One region of the uncultured Citricoccus sp. genome, then DNA from elsewhere that is predicted to be linked to it. Evidence: riboswitches for the same ligand, from Rfam matches in the RefSeq annotation. Region 1 holds a riboswitch; each other region holds the start of a gene.

Evidence for each region. Region 1 has a riboswitch for S-adenosylmethionine ahead of Q0283_RS12310 (O-acetylhomoserine aminocarboxypropyltransferase/cysteine synthase family protein). Riboswitches for the same ligand answer to the same signal wherever they lie in the genome.
Region 2: another riboswitch for S-adenosylmethionine. It lies ahead of Q0283_RS10755 (AMP-binding protein); the one in region 1 lies ahead of Q0283_RS12310 (O-acetylhomoserine aminocarboxypropyltransferase/cysteine synthase family protein).
Region 3: another riboswitch for S-adenosylmethionine. It lies ahead of Q0283_RS10175 (LLM class flavin-dependent oxidoreductase); the one in region 1 lies ahead of Q0283_RS12310 (O-acetylhomoserine aminocarboxypropyltransferase/cysteine synthase family protein).
Region 4: another riboswitch for S-adenosylmethionine. It lies ahead of Q0283_RS10720 (acyl-CoA dehydrogenase family protein); the one in region 1 lies ahead of Q0283_RS12310 (O-acetylhomoserine aminocarboxypropyltransferase/cysteine synthase family protein).

Annotation. Positions count from the first base shown of each region.
Region 1 is NZ_CALMQR010000103.1:10,094-15,493, forward strand. It holds gene Q0283_RS12290 (LLM class flavin-dependent oxidoreductase) at 1-103, shown strand, start outside; gene Q0283_RS12295 (LLM class flavin-dependent oxidoreductase) at 100-1,254, shown strand; gene Q0283_RS12300 (NtaA/DmoA family FMN-dependent monooxygenase) at 1,325-2,818, shown strand; gene Q0283_RS12305 (ABC transporter substrate-binding protein) at 2,832-3,836, shown strand; SAM riboswitch class I at 4,026-4,137, shown strand; gene Q0283_RS12310 (O-acetylhomoserine aminocarboxypropyltransferase/cysteine synthase family protein) at 4,143-5,400, shown strand, end outside.
Region 2 is NZ_CALMQR010000088.1:42,386-47,785, forward strand. It holds gene Q0283_RS10755 (AMP-binding protein) at 1-1,948, opposite strand, end outside; SAM riboswitch class I at 1,961-2,083, opposite strand; gene Q0283_RS10760 (sodium:proton antiporter) at 2,197-3,882, shown strand; partial or broken gene Q0283_RS10770 (FAD-linked oxidase C-terminal domain-containing protein) at 4,273-5,400, opposite strand, start outside.
Region 3 is NZ_CALMQR010000080.1:5,064-10,463, forward strand. It holds gene Q0283_RS10155 (acyl-CoA dehydrogenase family protein) at 1-809, shown strand, start outside; gene Q0283_RS10160 (hypothetical protein) at 915-2,243, shown strand; gene Q0283_RS10165 (sigma-70 family RNA polymerase sigma factor) at 2,380-2,985, shown strand; gene Q0283_RS10170 (anti-sigma factor) at 2,985-3,782, shown strand; SAM riboswitch class I at 3,841-3,942, shown strand; gene Q0283_RS10175 (LLM class flavin-dependent oxidoreductase) at 3,953-5,400, shown strand, end outside.
Region 4 is NZ_CALMQR010000088.1:30,399-35,798, reverse strand. It holds gene Q0283_RS10725 (MFS transporter) at 1-1,085, opposite strand, end outside; gene Q0283_RS10720 (acyl-CoA dehydrogenase family protein) at 1,082-2,410, opposite strand; SAM riboswitch class I at 2,515-2,615, opposite strand; gene Q0283_RS10715 (anti-sigma factor domain-containing protein) at 2,681-3,544, opposite strand; gene Q0283_RS10710 (RNA polymerase sigma factor) at 3,537-4,016, opposite strand; gene Q0283_RS10705 (class F sortase) at 4,162-4,914, opposite strand; gene Q0283_RS10700 (DUF4397 domain-containing protein) at 4,907-5,400, opposite strand, start outside.

The sequences.
Region 1 (5,400 bases):
CAGGACCGAGGGCGTGGCACCGACCAGCACGGCCCATCCCGGCCCATCGACCAGCACTGATCACCCGGTGGAACCCGTGCCCGCCGGATGGAGGACACCATGACCCGCAGCACCCGATTCACCAATAACACCCCACCCCGCGGTGGTCGCGGCATCCTGGCCCTGGAGGTCGACGGTGACGGCGCCCACCCGGCCGCGTGGCGCGTCACCGGCCGGGACCCCGCGGAGGTCCTGACCGGGCCGCGTACCGTGCGCGTGGTCCAGGACGCCGAGATCGCCGGCTTCCACGCCGTGACCTTCGACGACGGCCGGCTGGCTCCCACGCACGGCCCAGCCGCGCGTCTGGATGCGGTGCAGCGAGCGGCCCACGCCGCGCCGGCGACCCGGGCGATCGGCCTGGTCCCGGTCGTGGACGCCGTCTACACCGAACCGTTCCACGTGGCCACCCAACTGGCGTCCCTGGACTACGTCTCCTCAGGCCGGGCCGGGTGGATCGTATCCGCCCGCGGGTTGGCCAAGGAGGGGTCCGCCGTCGGGAGGGATGCGCTGCCAGAAGCGGAGTTGGGTGGTGAGGCGGCAGACGTCGTGGCCGCGAACCGCCGACTCTGGGACACGTGGGAGGACGACGCGGTCATCCGGGACCGGTGCACCGGGCGGTACATCGACCGGGACAAGGTCCACTACGCCGACGTGCAGGCAAAGCGGTTCTCGGTGAAGGGCCCGTCGATCATCCCGCGTCCACTGCAGGGCCAGCTGCCCGTATGGGCGCCGACACAGTTCCTGGACCGCTCCGGGGTCGGCGACGGCCTGCGCTTGGACGCCGTCCACGGGGCCGACGCCGTGCTGGTCTCCGCCGCCGACCCCGAGGCCCTGTTGTCCGCGGCGACCGCCCGGTCCGCTGGAGGCCTGGACGCAGACACGGTCGTGGCGGAACTGACGGTGGTGCTCGACGCGCGGGGGCAGAGCGGCGCGGCCCGTTGGGCCGAGCTCGAGGCGTGGGAGGCCGCCACCGGTGGCCCGGCACTGTTCGCTGGGACCGCTACGGAACTGACCGACTACCTCGCCGAACTGTTCACCGTAGCCGGCGGGGTGCGAATCCACCCGGCGGTCCTGGACGTCGATGCCGCCGAGCTGGGGCACCTGGTGCTTCCGGAACTGCGCCGGGCCGGGCTGCTGGCCCCCGTGGGGCCCGGCCGCACCTTCCGTCAGACCCTGGGCCTGGCCCGCCCGGCGAGCCGCTTTGCCACCGCCTGACGGGCCGAGCGCCCGACCGCCTGAACGGCCCGACGAGACCGGACGTCCGAGAAGACCAGGAGACCTTCAGATGTCAGACCACAATGCATCCACCACCCCCAGTCGGCCGAGGCACCAACTCCAGTTCGGTGTCTTCTTCCAGGGGGTGAACTCCTCCACTGTCTGGAACGTCCCCGAGGCCGGTTCGCAAACGGATTTCGAGTCCTTCCGGCGCTTGGCCCAGACCGCCGAGCAGGGCCTGTTCGCCGCCTTCTTCCTCGGGGAGGGACTGCGGCTGCGCGAACACCTGGGCCACCTGCACGACCTCGATGTGGTCGGCCGGCCCGACGCCCAGACCATGCTCGCGGCCCTGGCGCAGGTCACCACGAAGATTGGGCTGGTGGCCACGCAGAACACCACCTACAACGACCCGGCGGATTTGGCTCACCGGTTGCACTCCCTGGACCTCATTTCCGGGGGGAGGGCGGCCTGGAACATCGTCACCACGGACAACGCCTGGACCGGGGCAAACTTCCGCCGCGGTGGCTACCTGGACCACGCCGACCGGTACACCCACGCCGAGGCCTTCGTGCGCACCGCCAAGCGCATCTGGGCCTCCTGGGGCGCGAAGGCCATCGCTGCCGACGGCACGGCACCGCAGTGGCTGGACACGGACGGGATCGAACCGGTCCATCACGAGGGCCAGCACTACACGGTGGACTACACCTCCCGACTGCCGCGCAGCCCCCAGGGCCGGCCGGTGCTCTTCCAAGCGGGTGACTCACCCACCGGCCGGGACTTCGCCGCCCGCCAGGCCGATGTCATCTTCTCAGCCCACAACGCCCTCGACGATGCCCTGGCCTTCCGGAGGGACATCACCGAGCGCACCGTGAGGGCCGGGCGGCCGGCCGGCGCGGTGAAGATCATGCCCGGCACCGAGTTCGTACTCGCCCCGACCGTCCGGGAGGCGCAGGAGAAGCTGGAGTGGGTACGCAGTCATCAGGTCGGCCCGCAGCAGGCGATCGCCTACCTCGAGCAGTTCTGGGGCCGGCCCCTGGACGGGGTCGATCCCGAGGGCCCGTTGCCGGAGATTGCCCCGGCCGTGGATGAGACCGACGTGACCCGGGGCAGCGGATTTCAGGGCGCGAAGGCCGCAGAGCTGACCGGCGCGTGGCGGCGTGAGGCCGCGGAGAAGGGCCAGAACATCCTGCAGTTCGTCCGTGAACGTTCCTCCCGGGGTGCCGCCCGGACGTTCTCCGGCTCTTACGCCGAGGTGGCCGACCGGTTGGCCGAGTACGCCCGGCTCGGTGCCGTGGACGGGTTCAACATCACCCCGTGGCTGATCCCCTCCGGGCTCGACGACATCGTCAACCACCTTGTCCCCGCACTGCAGGACCGAGGTGTGTACCCGACCGAGTACGCCGGGGACACCCTGCGCGAGCACCTGGGCCTGGACTGGCCCGAGGGCGAGGGCTCTGACGCAGGAGCTGCGGACGGCACGGGCGACTCGTGCGCCGCCATCGGGACCCGCGCAGCCCACCGAGACCACGACACCGGCCGGCCGGCCTTGCCGGCCACCACCTGAGAGGACCCCCAGCATGACCACCACCCTCCGCACCGTCCCGCGGCCCCGGAACCGCCACCGGAGTCTCACCGCGCTCACCGCCACCGGGCTGGCCGCACTGCTCGGGTTGACCGCCTGCTCCGATCCCGGTAGCAGCGCCGCCACCGGTGCCGCCGAGGTCGATATCGGCAGCGGCACCACGGTGGACCTGTCCCCGGACCGCGAACGCCCCGGGGCCACGGCGTCCGAGGAGGCGGCTGCCTTGGTCCCGGAAGCGGTGTCCGCCGATGGCAGGCTCACCGTCGCCACCGTCCCCTACTCGGCTCCGCTCTCGGTCTACGCCACGGACAATGCGACGCCCGTCGGCAGCGATCCGGACATCGCCTCCGCCCTCGCCGACTCCCTCGGCTTGGAGCTGGAGCTAGTCCCCGTCGCCTGGGAGGACTGGCCCCTGGGCCTGGAGTCCGGCAAGTACGAGGCCGTCATCTCCAACGTCACGGTGACGGACGAGCGCAAGCAGAAGTACGACATGGCCAGTTACCGCGAGGACAAGCTCGGGTTCTACGTAACCTCGGACTCGGACATCCAACAGATCACCGAGGCGAAGGACGTGGCGGGTCTGAGGGTCATCGTGGGGTCCGGCACCAACCAGGAGAAAGTTCTGATGGCGTGGGATCGGCAGAACCGAAAGGCCGGACTGGATCCGGTGGACCTGCAGTACTACGAGGACGACTCCGCCGCCGGCCTCGCGCTGCAGGCCGGCCGGGCCGACGCCACCTTCGGTCCCAACTCGACCGGTGCCTACAAGGCCGCCCAGACGGGACAGACCCGGCTGGTCGGACTGGTGGCCGGCGGCTGGCCCGACACTGCGCACATCTCGGTGGCCGTGCAGAAGGGCACGGGGCTGGGTGAGGCCGCCCAGTCAGGACTGGACCACTTGATTGAAACCGGAGTGTACGGGCAGATCCTCCAGCAGTGGGGTCTGGCCGAGGAGGGAATCGACGCCTCCGCGCTGAACCCACCCGGACTGAAGGACTGAGCGGCCGGTGGGCGGACCGGCCGACACCTCCCGGCCCCGTCACAACCTGTCACAAACCCGGTCCCGACGCCGGCCGCAGCGGCCGACGCGACCGTCCGGCCCGAAGATGTCCCGACGTGCGGTTTTGTGACGCACCTGCCCGCCCGCCGCTGGACTCCCACCGGGTCCATCGAGTGGGATTGGCCCACCACACCATCCAGAGCGGCCGAGAGATCTGGCTCGACGACGCCGCAGCAACCAGCCAACCGACCCGGGACACCGGGACCGGCCGGCACGGTGCTACCGCCAGGATCGATGGAGGATCAAATGAATCATCACGCCACGGAACAGATCCACGCCGGCTACGAGCCCGAGGCCCCCTACTGGCCGGTGGCCGTGCCCATCCACCAGACGGCGGCCTACCGCTTCCCGGACCACGCCACGGCCGCCTCGATGTTCCGGCTGGAGACCCCGGGCTTCACCTACAGCCGCACGGGCAACCCGACCGTGGCCGTGTTCGAGAACCGGCTGGCGGCCCTGGAGGGCGGGATCGGGGCCATCGGCACCGCGACCGGCCAGGCCGCCGTCGCCCTGTCCCTGCTGACCCTGCTCCACGCCGGCAAGCACCTGGTCGCCTCCAGTCAGCTCTACGGCGGGACGGTGGACCTGCTGACGGACACCTTCGCCGACTTCGGCATTGAGGTCACGTTCGCCGACCCCGCGGACCCGGTGGCGTGGGCCGCGGCGATCCGGCCGGACACCCGCGCGTTCTTCCTCGAGGCCATCACCAACCCGCTGGCCACCCTGCCGGACCTGCCGGCGCTGGCGGACATCGCCCACGGCGCCGGCGTGCCGGTGATCGTGGACAGCACGCTGGCCACGCCGGCCCTGTACCGGCCACTGGAGCACGGCGCTGACGTGGTGGTGCACTCGGCCACGAAGTTCCTCGGCGGGCACGGCACGGTGCTCGGTGGGGCGATCGTGGACGGGGGGACCTTCGACTACGGCGCGGCCCCGGAACGGTGGCCACAACTGGCCCGGCCCAAGGCTCGCTACGGCGGGCAGACGCTCGTCGACCGGCACGGCCGCGGCGCGTACCTCGCGCTGGCCCGCAGCAAGTTCCTGCACGACCTCGGCCCGACCCTCGCCCCGGCCAGCGCCGCGCAGTTCATCCAGGGCCTGGAGACCCTCGAGGTCCGCATCGCCCGGCACGGGACCACCGCCCTCACGGTGGCCGAGCACCTGGCCGGGCACCCCGCCGTCGGGCGCGTCCACCACCCGGGGATCCCCGGGCACCCCAGTGCCGCCCTCGCCGCGCGGGACTTCCCGCACGGCACCGGCTCGGTGTTCTCCTTCGACCTGGCGGCCGGACCGGAGGCCGTGGGCCCGTTCATCGACGCGCTGGAGCTGTTCCAGCTCGTGGCCAACGTGGGCGACGTGCGCTCGTTGGTCTGTCATCCCGCCACCATGACCCACTGTCGCCTCGCCCCGGACCGCCGCGAGGCCGCGGGGATCGGCGAGACCACGATCCGGCTGTCCATCGGACTGGAGTGTCCGCAGGACCTGGTCGCGGACCTCGACCGCG
Region 2 (5,400 bases), on a different contig from region 1:
CGGCCGGCGCGGGGGCGTCCCCGAAGCCCGCCCGGGCCACCACGAAGGCCACGGCGGCGTGCCCGGTCTTCGCGTCCGGAACGGGGCAGACCCCGGCCTCGACCACTTCGGGGTGGGACACGAGCGCTGACTCAATCTCGATGGTGGACAGGCGGTGTCCGGAGATGTTGATGACGTCGTCGATGCGGCCGAGGATCCAGGTGTCCCCGTCCTCGTCGACCTTGGCACCGTCGCCGGCCAGGAACCAGCCCTGCCCGGCGTAGTCCTTCCAGTACGAGGTGAAGTAGCGCCTCGGGTTGCCCCACACGGTGCGGGCCATGGCCGGGCCGGTGCGGGTGACCACGACCTTGCCCTGCAGCCCGGCGGCCACGGGCGCCCCGGCGTCGTCCACCACGGCCACGTCCACCCCGGGCAGCGGGCGGGAGCCGCACCCGGGCTTGAACCGCTCGTCCGCCTGGCGCGGGGAGAGCACGGTGGCGCCGGTCTCGGACTGCCACCAGGTGTCCACCATCGGCACGCCCACGGAACCGTCGCGGGGGACCCGCGCGTCGTCGTCGCCGGTCTCGGCCTGGAGCCGGGCGTCCAGCGCGTCCAGGTGCGAGCGGCCGATCTGGGTGCGGGCCCAGGTCCATGCCTCCGGGTTGACGGCCTCTCCCACGGTGCCCACCAGGCGGATCGAGGAGAGGTCGTGCCCCGCGGGGATGCCCTCGGGGAACCAGCCCATCAGCGACCGGACCAGGGTGGGAGCGGTGTAGTAGGAGGTGACGCCGTAGCGCTCGATGACCTCGAAGTGCCGGCCCGGGTGCGGGGCGTTCGGCACGCCCTCGTAGATGACCTCGGTGACGCCGTTGGACAGCGGTCCGTAGATCTCGTAGGTGTGCGCGGTGACCCAGGCGAGATCGGCGGTGCACCAGTGCACGTCCTTCTCCCGCTCGGACACGTCCGGATGGGAGAACAGGTAGTCGTAGGACCAGGAGGCCTGGGTGAGGTAGCCGCCCGAGGTGTGCACGAGGCCCTTGGGCTGTCCGGTGGTGCCCGAGGTGTACATGATGAACAGCGGGGTCTCGGCGTCGAAGTACTCCGGGGTGTGGGTCTCCGGCTGGCGGTCCACGATCTCGTGCCACCACACGTCCCGGCCCTCGGTCCAGCTGATCTGGCCCGGGCCGTCCCCGACCTCGGTGTGGCCGGTGCGGTTGAGCACCAGCACGTGCTCGATCTGGTTCTGGCCGGAGACGGCCTCGTCCGCGTTGTCCTTGACGGGCACGGCCTGGCCGCGGCGGTACTGGCCCTCTGAGGTGACCAGCAGCTTCGCGCCGGTGTCCTCCACGCGGAAGCGCAGCGCCTCGGCGGAGAAGCCGCCGAACACCAGCGAGTGCACCGCGCCGATCCGCGCGCAGGCCAGGGTGATGACGATCGTCTCCACGAGCACCGGCAGGTAGACCACCACGCGGTCGCCCTTGCCGATGCCCAGTTCGAGCAGGGCGTTGGCGGCCTGGCTGACCTTGCGCTGGAGCTGGGCGTAGGTCACGGCGCGGCGGTCACCGGGTTCGCCCTCGAAGTACAGGGCCACCTTCTCCCCGCGGCCGGCGGCCACATGCCGGTCCACGCAGTTCACCGCGACGTTCAACCGGCCGCCCTCGAACCAGCGGATCTCCGGGCCGCGCTCGGCGGCCGGGTCGGCAGGGGTCCAGGAGTGGGTGGTGTGCCAGGGCGTCTCCCACTCGAGGCGCCGCGCGGCGGCATCCCAGAACGCGAGCCGGTCCTCCTCGCGCACGGGCCGGCCGTCCCCGAGCCCGCCGTGCAACAGGCCCGCGGGCCGGCCCGGGTGGACGGAAGGATCGGCGGCGTCCACGACGTCGGCCGGCAGCGGGCCGGGCAGGGCACCGGGGGCGTGGGCGGGGGTGTCGCGCGCGGTGGCGGTGGGAGCGGCGTGCGGGGCAACAGACAAGACAGAACCTTCTTTCCATCGAATCTGGCAGTAGCACCTGGTCCGGTCCTTGCAGTGCCGGGAGGGCACCCCAGGACCATGGACGGGTTGCTGCGGCGTCACGGAGCCAGATCTCTCAGCCGCTCGGGATGGTCGCCTCCACTCTACGACCGGTCCTGTCCGCGGAGCGAAACGGGTGAAGCAGTGCTACGCACCGGCCTGATGCCCTAGTTTTGACGTGCACCGACGCCGACGGACAGGGACTGCACATGGAGGACATCGCACTGCTGGCCGTGGCCGGTGTCCTGATCATCGTGCTGGTCTCGCTGTTCGCGCCCCGGTTAGGCGTCGCGGCGCCGATCCTGCTCGTCCTGGTGGGCATCGGCTGCAGCATGATCCCCGGGGCGCCCCAGATCCTGCTGGACCCGGAATGGATCCTCATGATCGCGCTGCCGCCGATCCTCTACTCGGCGGCGGTCAACGTCCCCATCACGGACTTCCGCCGGGACCTCGGCACCATCAGCGCCCTGTCCGTGTTCCTGGTGATCGCCTCCGCCTTCGCCACGGGGTGGCTGATCTGGTGGCTGCTGCCGGACATCGATCTCGCGGCCGCAGTGGCCCTGGGGGCGGTCATCAGCCCGCCGGATGCCGTCGCGGCCACCTCGATCGGCAAGAGACTGGGCCTGCCGCCCCGGCTGGTGATGATCCTGGAGGGGGAGGGCCTGGTCAACGACGCCACCGCGCTGGTCATGCTCCGCACCGCCATCGCGGCCACCGCCGGCGCCGTGACCTTCTGGGGTGCCATCGGTGACTTCGCCTACGCCGTCAGCGCCGGGATCGTCCTCGGTCTCCTCGTGGGCGCCGGGACCGTCTGGTTCCGGTCCAGGATCCGGCAGCAGCCCGTCCTCACCACGGCGATCTCCCTGACCGTGCCGTTCCTGGCGTACATGCCCGCGGAGAACCTGCACGCCTCGGGCGTCATCGCCGTGGTCACTGCCGGCCTCCTCACCGGTCACCAGGCGCCCCAGCGCCTCAGCGCGGCGGACCGGCTCACCGACCGCACCAACTGGCGCACCATCCAGCTGCTCCTGGAGAACGGCGTGTTCCTGCTTATGGGCTTCGAGATCACCTCGATCGTCGCGGACGCGGAGGCCTCGGGGCGGGGGCTGTGGTTCGCCGTCGGGATCGCCGTGCTGTGCACCGCGGTCCTCGTCGTGGTGCGCATCGCCTTCGTGGTGCCGCTCATCGCCGTGCTCCGGGCGCGGCAGAGGCGGGTCCCCCAGCTCGCGCGGCACCTCGATGCCGCGCTCGAGTCCACGGCGTCCGGGGAGCCGCCCCACCCGCGGACGGTGGCCCGGTTGCGGCGGTGGCGTGCCGATGCGCACTTCCTGGCCACGCAGGGCCTCGGCTGGCGGGGCGGGGCCGTGCTGGCGTGGTCCGGGATGCGCGGCGTCATCACCCTGGCCGCGGCCCAGTCCCTCCCGGCTGACATCCCGTACCGTCCCGAACTGATCCTGATCGCCTTCTCCGTGGCCATCCTCACGCTCGTGGTCCAGGGTGGCACCCTTCCGCTGCTGATCCGGGTGCTCGGCATCAAGGGGACCGACGAGGAGGCGCAGCGCCGGGAGATCGGCCGCCTGGCCGATGAGATCATCGCCGCGCGCCAGGCCTACCTGCAGAACAGGACGCTGCTCCGTGAGGACGGCAGTCCCTTCGACCCCGCCGTGGTGGAGCGGGCCCGACGGGAGGGCCGGGCGGCCACGCAGGCACTGGCGGCGATGGTGGCCGAGGTGGACCCGGACAGCCAGCGGCAACAGTACCGGGAGCTGCGCCGGCAGCTGGTCGAGGTGGAACAGGCCGCGCTGCTGGACGCCCGCTCCGGGGGCACGTACTCCTCGCACACCCTGCAACGCGCGCAGCACTTCATCGACACGGAGGCCACCCGCCCGGGTTAGGGCGTGTCTCCTCATGTCTCTCGTCTGAGACTGAAGCGCTGGGCACATGACCCCGCGCCGCACATGTCAACGCAACCAGCCACCCACGAGGAGACACGCCCTGGTCGTGACCCTCCGCGTTCCGGGAATCGAGTTCTAATCAGAGGCCCGCACTCTTCAAGTCGGGTATTGGCACGACGGGCCCCTCGGCCGAGCCCTGGCGGGCGAGTGGGGCAATCAGTGGATCCTGGCAGCTACGTGTACGCCGCCAACGGCCTGGCGGTCATCTCTACAGCACCCTCACTGCAGGCTGACTGGAACGCCAACTGGGGCTTCAGATAACGTCGCAGCCACTCCCCGAAGCTCAGGCTGACCGGTGCCTGCTTCCCCGGGATGTCGGAGTGATGCCGGTCAGATGGCTCGCCCGGGGTTCAGGATGCCATGAGGATCGAAGAAGGCTTTCAGCTCGTGCTGCAGGGCCAGGGTGTCCGGGTCGAACTGCTGGGTGAGCATCCCAGTCTTGAGCGAACCGATGCCGTGCTCCCCAGAGATCACGCCGCCCATCTCCAAGGCGGCCTCGGTGATGAGGGTCAGCACGTGCTCGGCCGCGGCCACGTCCTCGGGGAATCGCTGGGGGCCAGCACGGCGGGGTGCATGTTGCCGTCGCCGGCATGGGCGCAGGTGTTTACCGAGTAACCGGTGTGGGCGGAGATGCTCTCGATGCGCCCGAACATCTGCGCCAATCGGCTGGGCGGAACGGCAACGTCGCAGGACAGGGCCAAACCCGCGGCGCTGAGCGCGGGGTTCACCATCCGTCGGGTCCGGAGCACATCGTCGCCGTCGCCCGCCTCGGCCAGAACGGCCCCGGCGGCCCGGCATGCTGAGACGATCTCCTCTGCCTGCCGGTGGGCATCGGTGCCCACGGTCTGGCCCACCAGCAGGGCTTGCCCATCGGTCGTGATGGTGGAGGGGAAGTGCCGCTGGACGATGTCGATGCAGTTCCGGTCCATCAGTTCCAGGATCTCCGGGGTCGTCGAGGAGGCCATGATCGCCGCGACCGCCTCTCCTGCGGCAGTCATGGTCGGGAAATGCGCCTGGAACGTGACCGGGGTGCCGGTGGGGCGGGGCTTGAGACGGGCGAGGACCTTGGTGACCACGCCGAGGGTCCCCTCGGAGCCGATGAACAACCCCGTCAGGTCATAGCCTGTGCTGTTCTTCCGGGTCCGGGAGCCGGTGTGGAGCAACCGGCCGTCGGGCAGGACGACCTCGAGCCCGGCGATGGCGTCGCGGGTGACACCGTGGGCCAGGCAGCGCAAGCCGCCTGCGTTGGTGGCCACCGTGCCACCGATGGTCGCGGTCTGGTAGCTGACGGGGTCCGGGGCGTACATCAGCCCGTGTTCGGCGGCCGCCTGGTCCAACTTCTCTACGACGACGCCCGGATCTGCCACGGCGATCCGATTGGCGGCATCGATCTCCAGCAGCCGGTTCAAGGTCCGCAGGGAGATGACCAGCCCCCCGGCGTAGGCCAGGGCGCCGCCG
Region 3 (5,400 bases), on a different contig from region 1:
GGCGCCGTCGCGGCGGTTCCCGGCAGAACCTGGCGTCCGGTGCCCCCGGAGGCTCCCCGGGCTCCGCGCGGCTGGCGCTCGCCGTCGTGAGGGTCCGTCAACCGCGGACGCTCGTCAAGGACGACTGGGACGGGTTCGGCCAGCGGCTGACCGGTACCGGCACGGTCGAGTTCGACCGGGCCGGCGTCGAGGAGCTGCTGGCGCTGCCACCGGCCGACGGGCACGTGCCGCTGCACCACGAGGCCACCCTGATGGCCCTGCTCGCCGGGGTCGGGCGGGCCGCGCTGAGGGACGGGGTCGACCAGACGAAGCGCCGGCGCCGGTCACCGAACACCGCGGGCGGGCTCACCCCGCGGGAGGACGACCAGCTCCTGGGGATCATCGGCGAGCTGTCCGCCCAGCAGGCCACCGCCGAGGAACTGGTCCGTGCCGCCGGACGTGACCTGGACGCGGCGCTGGCGCTCGCGGCCGCGGGGCGCGACACCCAGGGCGGGCGAGCCGCCGTCGGGGCGGACGCGGGCGATGACGGCGGCGACGACGGTGCTGCCGCCGAGGCCCTGCAACGCGCCGCCCTGACGGCCCATCGGGCGCACGTGATGGTGCCCCGGCTCGTCCTGGACACCTGCACGCGCATCTTCGACACCCTCGGCGCCTCCGCCACGAGCACCGAGCTGCAGCTGGACCGGCACTGGCGCAACGCACGGACCCTGGCCAGCCACGACCCGGCGGTCTTCATGGCCCGCATGGTGGGCGACTGGGAGGTCAACGGCACCGCGCCGGTGCCCTACCTGTCCACAGGCACGGCCTGAGGGGGCTTTCCGGACCTCGCGACGAGAATTTCCACGCCGGACCCATCCGGCCCGGCACCTGCTCCGAACACCAGACGTCAACGCTGGATCGACCAAGGAGCAGTCATGACCACGAACACCACGAAGAAGTCCGCGGCCGTCCTCGGCACCATTGCCCTCGCCCTGTCCCTCGCCGCCTGCGGCGCCGGAGGGGACGCAGGCGCGCAACCGGACCAGTCCACCGCCTCGGCGTCGATGTCCGCCTCGCCCTCGGCCTCCGCGAACACGTCCGGGGGCATGGAGGGCGGTGCGTCGGAGGACATGCCGATGCCGGCCTCCACCGGTGACCCGTTCGCCGACGCCCGGACCGCCGCGGCCCACATGCCCAAGACCGCCGAGACCCTGGCCACCGGATTCGCCACCGCGGCAGACGTGGGGGGAGACCCCTCCTCCGACGCGGCGACCGTGCGAGCCACCTTGACGGCACAACTGCAGGAGCACGTCTACCTGGCCGGGATGACGGTGGCCACGGCCTACGCCACCGAACTCGACAGCCCGGAGACCGAACTGGCCTCCGCCGCCCTGGACGAGAACTCCCAGGAGCTGGCAGCCACCATCGAGGCCGCCTCGGACGCGGAGACCTCGGAGGCGTTCCTGCAGCTGTGGCGCGAGCACATCGGCTACTTCGTGGACTACGCCGCGGCCGCCAAGGGTGGGGACGCGGCCGCCAAGGAGCAGGCGATGGCGGACCTCGAGGGGTACACGCAGGAAGCCGGCTCGTTCTTCGAGAAGCTCACGGGCGGCGAGCTGCCGGCCGGGGCCGTCACGGAGTCCCTGCACGGCCATGTGGACACCCTCACCATGGCCATCGACGGCCTCGCAGCCGGCGACCCGGCCGCCTACGACGACCTGCGGATGGCCGCGCACCACGTCGGCGAGGCGGCGGCCACCATCTCCGGTGGCGTCGTCACGGCCACCGGGATGGAAGGCGACCCGATGGACGACGCCGCCACGCTGCGGGCTCAGCTCACCTACGACCTGCAGGAGCACGTCTACCTCGCCGGGATCGCCGTGTTCACCGCCTACACCGCACAGGGTGGCACCGACTCGGAGGCCTTCACCGCGGCGGCCGCCACCCTGGACACCAATTCGAAGGCCCTCGCCGAGAAGATCGGCTCGCTGGCCGGCGAGGAGCAGGGCACGGCGTTCCTGGAACTGTGGCGTGAGCACATCGGGTTCTTCGTGGACTATGCGCAGGCCCGGGCCGGTGGGGACACCGAGGCCGCCGAGCAGGCCCTGATGGACCTGGACGGATACCGCCCGCAGGCCGGGGAGTTCTTCGAGGAGATCAGCGGTGGAGAACTGCCGGCCGCGGACATCGCCGAGGGGCTGGGCATGCACGTGGAGACGCTCTCCGGGGCCATCGACTCGATGGCGGAGGCCCTCGTCCCGTGACCGGTCCGGGCCGGTGACCGGCGCACGGCGTCCCGGTTGCCCCCAGGGGCATCCCGGGACGCCGCGGTCGAACCAGCGCCACGCCGATCCTGGCCTCGCCTCGCACGGGGGAGCAGGGCGCGGATACGCTGGCCGGATGACGCGCGACGCCGGACCGGGGACCACGCCCCCAGGCCCGCGCCCGCGGACCGGGGCCGGTGAGGACCAGTTGGTGGACCACCTCCGGCGCAGCGCCCAGGGGGATCAGCAGGCCTTCGCCGCCTTCTACGACGCCGTCGCCCCGCGTGCGTATGGCCTGGCCCTGCGCGTGGTGCGGGACCGGGACCTGGCGGCTGACGTCACCCAGGAGGCCCTGCTGGACGCCTGGCGTGGCGCCGGGGGGTACCGCCGCGAGCGGGGATCGGTGATCGGCTGGGTCTGCTCGATCACCCACCGGCGGGCCGTGGACCTGGTGCGATCCACCCAGTCCCGACGCGACCGGGAGCTCCGGGCAGGCGCGGCATCCTTTGGCCGGGACCACGACGACGTCTCCGAGGCGGTGACCGACGCCGAGGACCGGGGCCGGGTGGCCGACTGCCTGGGTGCGCTGACGGCCCTGGAACACGAGGCCGTCACGGCCGCATACTACGGCGGGCTCTCGTACCGAGAGGTCGCCGACCGGCTCGGGGCCAAGCTCGCCACCGTGAAATCACGGATGCGCACCGGCCTGCACCGACTACTGGACTGCCTGGGGGTGGAGTGATGGCCGACGAACGGGAACTGCTCGCCGCCTGGGCCCTTAATGCCGTGGACGAGGCCGAGCGGCGCCGGATCGAGGAGCGATTGCGCGTCGACCCCGTCCTGCGGGCCGAGGCCGACGCCCTGCTGCGGGCCACGGACGGTCTGGGCACCCGCGAGAACGCGGCGCCGCCTGCCGGGCTGAGGGACCGCGTCCTGGGCGCCGTCGACGCCGAGGCCAGGTCCCTCCGGTCCGCACACACCGGGGTGCGTCCCGAGGCGACGTCCGCCGGTGCCGCCACCGCGGGATCGCAGGATCCGGACGCGCCCACCAGCCTGCGGGACCAGCGGGAACGACGCTGGCCCGGCCGCCGTCGGGCCTGGACCGCGGTGGCCGCCACTGCGGCGGCGGCCGCGACCGCCGCAGTGCTGCTCCTCGCCCAGCCGTGGCAGGACGGGGGCCTGACGCAGCAGGACCAGGTGGTGGCCATCGAACAGGTACTCGGACAGGACGGAGCCCGTCAGGAGACGGCACCCGTGGCGGGCGGCGGCACAGTCGAGGTCGCGCGGGCCCCCTCGGGCGAGACCGTGGTGGCCGCCCGGGGCCTTGCTGCCCCGGAGGGTGACCGCGTCTACCAATTGTGGACCCTCGAGGGCGATCAGTCGCCCCGGTCCGCGGGGCTCCTGGAACTCGACGACGGTCTGGCCCTCGTCCGGCTGCCCGAGGTGCCGGCCAGGGCGGCGCTGGCCCTCACCCTCGAGCCCGCCGGGGGATCGCCGGCCCCCACCACGGATCCTGTCGTGGTGGTGGCCGCGGGCTGACGTCACCGGAGGACACCGGATTCGTCCCGGCCCCGGACGGTGTGCTCCAATTGCCCGGTAACCATCCAGAGCGGCCGAGAGACCTGGCTCGTCGACGCCGCAGCAACCACCACGCGCCCCCGGGGCGCGGGACCGGTGCTACCGCCAGGACCGATGGAAGGAGCATCACCATGACGTCATCGAATGCCCAGAACACCACCGCCGGACTGCCCGCAGGGGTGCCGACCACCCCCGCCGGCCGGCGCGAGATCCTCTTCAACGCCTTCGACATGAACTGCGTGGCCCACCAGTCCCCCGGCCTGTGGCGCCACCCGGACGACCACGCCCGCGACTACAACACCCTGGGCTACTGGACGGGGCTGGCCCAGACGCTGGAGAAGGGGCTGTTCGACGGCATCTTCATCGCCGACGTCCTGGGTCCCTACGACGTCTACGGCAGCTCGGACGAGGCCACCCTGAAGGCCGGCACCCAGGTGCCCACCAACGACCCGATCCTTGTGGTCCCGCCGATGGCCGCCGTGACCAAGCACCTCACCTTCGGCGTCACCGCGGGCACCGCCTACGAGCACCCGTACGCCTTCGCACGCCGCCTGGCCACGCTGGACCACCTCACCGAGGGCCGCGTGGGCTGGAACGTCGTGACGGGCTACCTGCCCTCGGCCGCCCGGAACTTCGGGCACGAGGACCAGATGGAGCACGACGAGCGCTACAACCACGCCGACGAGTACCTCGACGTGGTCTACAAGCTGCTCGAGGGCTCGTGGGAGGACGACGCGGTCGTCAACGACAAGGAGTCGGGCGTCTTCATCGACCCGTCCAAGGTCCACCGCATCGAGCACGAGGGCACGTACTTCAAGACCCCCGGCATCGCCTTCACCGAGCCGTCCAAGCAGCGCACCCCCGTGATCTACCAGGCCGGCGCCTCCACGCGCGGCCGGGCCTTCGCCGGCAAGCACGCCGAGGCCGTGTTCATCAACTCGCCCACGGCCGAACTGATCAAGGGCACCGCGGCGAAGCTCCGCCGGGCCGCCGTCGAGGCCGGCCGCGATCCGTACGACCTCCGCATCATGTCCATGCAGACCATCGTCACGGGTGCCACCGACGAGGAGGCACAGGCCAAGTACGAGGAGCTCACGAAGTACATCGACGTCGAGGGCGGCCTCGTGCTGATGAGCGGCTGGATGGGCATCGACCTGTCCCAGTTCGACCTCGACGAGCCGCTGGGCGACGTGGAGTCCAACGCCATCCAGTCCACCATCGAGACCTTCAAGAAGGCCTCGGGGGACGACGGCAACCCGTGGACGGTGCGGCGCATCGCCGAGTGGTGCGGCGTGGGCGGGTTCGGCCCGGTCATCATCGGCTCCGGCGAGACCGTGGCGAGGGAACTGGTCCGCATCCAGGACGAGACCGATGTGGACGGGTTCAACCTCGCCTACCACATCACCCCGGGCACCTTCGAGGACATCGTGCAGTACGTGGTCCCGGAACTGCAGAAGCTGGGCCGCTACAAGACCGAGTACACCGAGGGCACCATGCGCCACAAGCTGTTCGGCCGGGGTGACCACCTGCCCCAGAACCACTACGGGGCCTCCTTCGCACTGCGCAACCGCGTGCAGGC
Region 4 (5,400 bases), on a different contig from region 1:
GCGTCGTGGATGAGGTTGATGCCCAGGATGATGACGAGGGGCAGCAGGGCCAGCGGCCCGGCCCCCAGGTAAGCGAACAGCACCCAGCCGAACACGCCGATCGCCGCATAGGCCGTCACGGAGACCACCCTGCGTCCCACCCGGTCGGACAGCCAGCCCCAGAACGGGGTCGAGACCAGGCCGACGGCCGAGGCGATCATCACCGCCGTGACACCCGAGGAGGAGTCCCCCCGCTCGTCGCGCAGGTAGGTCAGCATGTAGACCGTGACCAGGTAGTACACGGCGTTCTGGGCCAGCCGCAGACCGATCGTCACCAGCAGCGGGCGGCGGTGGTGCGTCAGCAGCACCTTCAGCGGCGCCTTCTCGACCCTCCCGGAGGCCTGGTGCTCGAGGAACTCCGGGGCATCGGAGACGCCGAGCCGGATCCACAGTCCCAGGGCCACCAGCAGCGCGGAGAGCAGGAACGGGATCCGCCACCCGAAGGCGGCGAACTGCTCGGCGCTCAGCACGTTCTGCACGATGAAGAACGCGCCGGTGGCCAGCAGCATCCCCGCGGACGAGCCGATCTGCGTGAAGGACCCGAAGAAGCCGCGGTGCCGGGCCGGGGCGTGCTCCACGCTCAGCAGAGCCGAACCGCCCCATTCCGCACCGGCGGACAGGCCCTGCAGGACGCGCAGCACCACCAGCCCGACGACGGCCCACCAGCCGATCGCCTCGAAGGTGGGCAGCAGCCCGATCAGGGTCGAGGCCACGCCCATCAGCAGCAGCGAGGCCACCAGCAGGGCCTTGCGGCCGATCCGGTCCCCCAGGTGTCCGGCCACGATGCCGCCCAGCGGCCGGGCGATCACGCCGACGGCGAGCGTGGCGAACGAGGCGACGATGCCGCCGAGCTCGGTGGCCATCGGGAAGAACTGGACGTTGAAGACCAGCGCCGCGGCCGTGCCGTAGAGGTAGAAGTCGTACCACTCGATGGTGGTTCCGGCGAAGGCCGAGGCGAGGACGCGCTTCTTGCCGTCGAAGACCCGCGCGGGTCCCTGCCGGGGTTCGCCGGTGGAGGTGGTGGTCATGATGGTCGGGGCGCTCATGCGGCAGGCCCCGCCGTCTTCGCGTCGCCGATGGCGTTCAGGCCCTCCGGCAGGATGCCGTTGATGTGGTAGTCGCCGAGGGCGCGGGCCCGGAAGGCGATCGGGTTGTGGGTGGCCACGGTCTGGGCGTTGCGCCAGTGCCGGTCCAGCCCCTTGGACGTGGAGGTCGCGGAGGCACCCACGGTCAGGAACAGGTCCTGGGCGGCGCCCAGTGCCAGTTCGGGCACCGTGACCTGGGCGTGCTCGACGGCGATCTCGGACTCGTACAGGGCTCCCGGCAGGGTGCCGGTGAACTCCGGGACATTCGCCCCGGCATCGATGGCGGCCTGGATGCCGGCGTCGAGGGCCCGCGCGGCGTGCAGCACGGTGGCCTCGGCGGTGAAGGCCTGGGCGGAGATCCGCCCGGTGGCCTCCTGGATCAGCGGGTCCTCGCGGAACGGCAGGCCCAGCCCGGTGTTGAAGGTGCGCTTGCGGGTGGCGATGGTGGCGACGGTGTCCCGGCGGGCGGCCCGGGCGATGCCGGCCAGCACGGCCAGCAGCACGAGCTGGAAGAAGGCGGCCTCGTGGACGGCCTCGGCGCTGCCCGCGGTACGGTCCAGCACGGCGTCCTCGGGGACGGTGACGTCCTCGAAGAGGGCCGTGCCGGTGCCGGTGAGCTTCTGCCCGAAGCCGTCCCAGTCGTCCTCCAGCGTGACACCGGGGGCGTCCGTGGCGACGACGGCGAAGCGGCGTCCGTCCTCACCGTCCAGTGCGGCGGAGACCCGCGTGTAGTCCGAGAAGATCGATCCGGTCGCGTAGAGCTTCCGGCCGTTGAGCACCCAGCCCTCCCCGCTCCGGGTCAGCACGGTGTTCAGGGTGCCCAGGGCGTTGCCGCCCTTCTCGGTGGACGCGTTGCCCACCGTCGCCCCCGCCAGCACCCGGGGGTACCAGGCGTCCTGGAGGCGGCCGGGCAGGAAGCGCAGGGATTCCACGAAACCGTAGTGGGACCGGTACAGGTGGGCGATGTTCGAGTCGGCCTCGGCCAGGTCGATGAGCAACCGGGTGAAGTCCTCGATGCTCACCCCCGGCCCTCCGTGGGCGGCCGGGACCCGCAGGGTGCCGAACCCGGCGCGGTCCAGCCTGCGGACCTCCTCCCGGGGCAGCCGGCGCTCCAGGTCCCGTTCCAGGGCACCGGCCGCGATCGAGGCGAAGACCGGGGCGAAGTGCTCGCGCAATCCCGCGTAGGAGGCGGGCAGGCCCTCGGCGAGGTTCGCGGCCCCGGCCTCCGGTCCCGGCCGGGAGAGGTGTTCGGTGGTGGCGGCCTTCTCGGCCGTGCTCTGCGACATTCGGCGGTCCTTCCGGTCACACCGAGGATTACCGGCAGTCACGCCAACGGCTGGTCCGGCGCAGGCAGCGGACGCCGACGCACAGACCGACTGCAGATCCGGGATCTCCATCGGTCCTGGCCTTAGCACCCGTCGTTGGGGAGATGATCCCCTCGGGTTGCTGCGGCGTCGTCGAGCCAGGTCTCTCAGCCGCTCTGGATGGTTACGGGTTCACCCTAGCAATGGATCCCCGGGGCGTGGATGTCGCCCACGTCACGTCAGGACACACAGTCACCCCGCGGTGGCGTCCCCGGACCGGGTCATGGCCCCCGCCGCCAGCGTCACGCCGCTGTGCGAGGGGTCGCCGTCGAATTCCTCCTGGGAGACGTCCACCACCGGGAACCGGTCGAGGTCGACGCCGTCCGGCACCGGCAGCGTGGTGGTCTGGCCGGACACCGTGCCCAGCGAGATCAGCCGGCTGGCCTGTTCGTCGCGCAGCCACACCTCGTAGTACCCCTCCTGGGGCCCCTCGGAGACGTCGACGGTCAGGCGCAGGGCGCCGTCGGGCTCGGCGACCATCTCGGCGCGCCCCTCCACGTCCCGCTCCGTCACCGGCGCGAGGACCGCCTCGCCGACGGCGACCGGCTGGGGCGGCGTGTCCTGCCCGCTGTCCCCCTGGCCCACCAGGCCGGCCACGACGGCGGCACCGACGGCGCCGACGACCAGCCCGGCGGCCGCGGCGGCCGTGATGACGGGCCACCGGCGTCGCTGGGTCCGGGGCAGGAAGCTCACCGTGCCGGCGTCGTCGGCACCGAGCGTCCCCCCGCCACCGTGCCCTCCGGGCGCGGTCTCCGCAGACGTGCCGGACGTGCCGGCCGGCTCCGGGGCGCCCGGGACCGCGGCGAGACCGGGTCCGGCGTGGGGATCCTGCCGGAGGCCCAACTCCCGTTCGATGCCCGCCCACACGTCGGCGGACGGCTCGTGGAGGCTGACCGGTGCCGCGAGCGCGGACACCACGCGCTCGGTCCGGTCGAGGTCCAGGCGGCAGTCGGGGCAGGAGCGCAGGTGGGCGGCGGCCCCGGGGCCGGGCGCCTGGCCGGCGGCGATCGAGGCCAGGTCCTCCTCGGTCAGGTGCCGTTCAGCGGTCTCAGCCATCGTTCACCTCCAGTGCTGCTCGAAGCCGGGCCAGTCCCCGGTGGACATGCGACTTGACCGTTCCCAGGGGCATTCCCAGCCGTTCGGCGATCTGCCCCTGCGGGAGGTCCTGGACGAAGGCCATCCTCAGGATCTCATCCTGGGGCGGACCGAGCCTCTCCAGGGCCTCATGGACCAGCACCCGGTCCACGACCTGCTCGGACAGTTGCCGGTCCTCCCGCTGATGCTGGCCGGACGTCGCGTCCACGAGCTGCCGCTGGCGGTCCCGGGCCGCGAACGTGTCCGCCACGACCCGACGGGTGATCCCGGTCAGCCAGCCGCCCAGCGGACGGGTGGGGTCGTAGGTCTCCCGCGAGCGCCAGGCCCGCGTGAACACCTGCTGCGTGGCGTCCTCCGCGTCCTGCCGGTTGGACAGCGCCGCCATGCACAGGGAGAAGACGAGACGGCCATGCTGGTCATAGGCCTCACGCATGGCGTCCGCGCTCCCCGCGGCGAAGCGTCGGGAGAGGTCGTCGCTGTCCAGCGTCCCTCCTCGGTCGTGGCCCCGGCGGGCGGCGGTGGTCCATCACGTCACCCCGGGGCGTACCCGTGGCACGGACGTCCTCCGAGGATACGGGTCAGTCCAGTGACTCTGCCACCACGATGATGTTGTCCGCATAGCTCTGCCTCTCCGGCAACCACTGTCCACCACAGGTCACGAGGACCAGCCGTTCCGGTCCGGAGCGGGTGAAGTAGGGGGTGAAGTCCAGCCCGTCCTTGCCCAGGCGCTCCACCTGGGTGACCCGGTAGGCGTGCCACCGCCCGGACTCGTCCCCGACCCGGACCGTGTCCCCCGTCCGCGCCGTGCGCAGCGCGTACAGCGGCCCCTCGGGCGTGTGCTCCGAACCGGCGTGGGCGGCGATCACCGTGTTGCCCTCGCCGTCTGCCGGTGCCGGGCCGAACCGGTACCAGGCGGCGATGGACGCGTCCTCGGGGATCTCCATCTGCCCGTCCTCGGCCACCCCCGTGGGCACCACCGTCATCTCCGCCCCGATGGCCTCGTAGTCCAGCCGCACCGGTGCGGGCACCGGGGCCGCGGGCCGCAGGGCCGCGGAGGCCACCGGGACCTCCGCGGCTCCCGCACGGGAGGCGGGGACGCCGGCACCGGTGCCACCCGGGTCCCCGGGCGCCGGGGACGAGGCCGCCGGTGCCCGGGAGACGGAGGAGGATGGTGCGGCCGCAGCCGGGTCGGAGGAAGGGGGCTCCACCACGCCGGCAGGTGCGCAACCGGTGCCCGCGAGGGCGACTGCGACCGCCAGGGCGGCGAGGACCGGCCCCGCCGCCCTGGACCCGCGGGGCGAGGACTTGCCCCGGCGGGTCGTCTCAGGCACGGACGGAGGACCGGCGCCGCAACGCCGTCACCGCACCGGCCGCGGCCAGGAGCAGCGCGCCGCCGCCCGCGGCCCACCACAGGCCCTGACCCTCGGCGGGCACCTGGGTGTTGCCCGTGGGGACGCCGCCGGGGGCGGAGTGCATCCCCTCCACCGTCTGGGTGGCCAGGGCGAGCGAACCGTCCTCCGCCGAGCCCCAGGCGTAGACGATCGTCGCGGCGCCCTCGGTGACCTCCACGTCCGCGGGGCCGAGCACCGGGTCGGACTCACCCGCCACGGAGACCGCGGCCTCCAGGGTGCCGGCCGGCAGGTCCAGGGACTGCTCGTCCGGGTTGGCCAGGCCGGGGACGGCCACCTCACCGTTCGCCCAGACGTCCACGGCCGGGGCCGCGGCGACGTGTCGGACCACGAGGCGCCCGTTCCCGGCCTCCAGGGCGGAGGTGTCGTTCACGAAGGCGGTGGCGGTGGGCTGGCCCTCGGCATCGA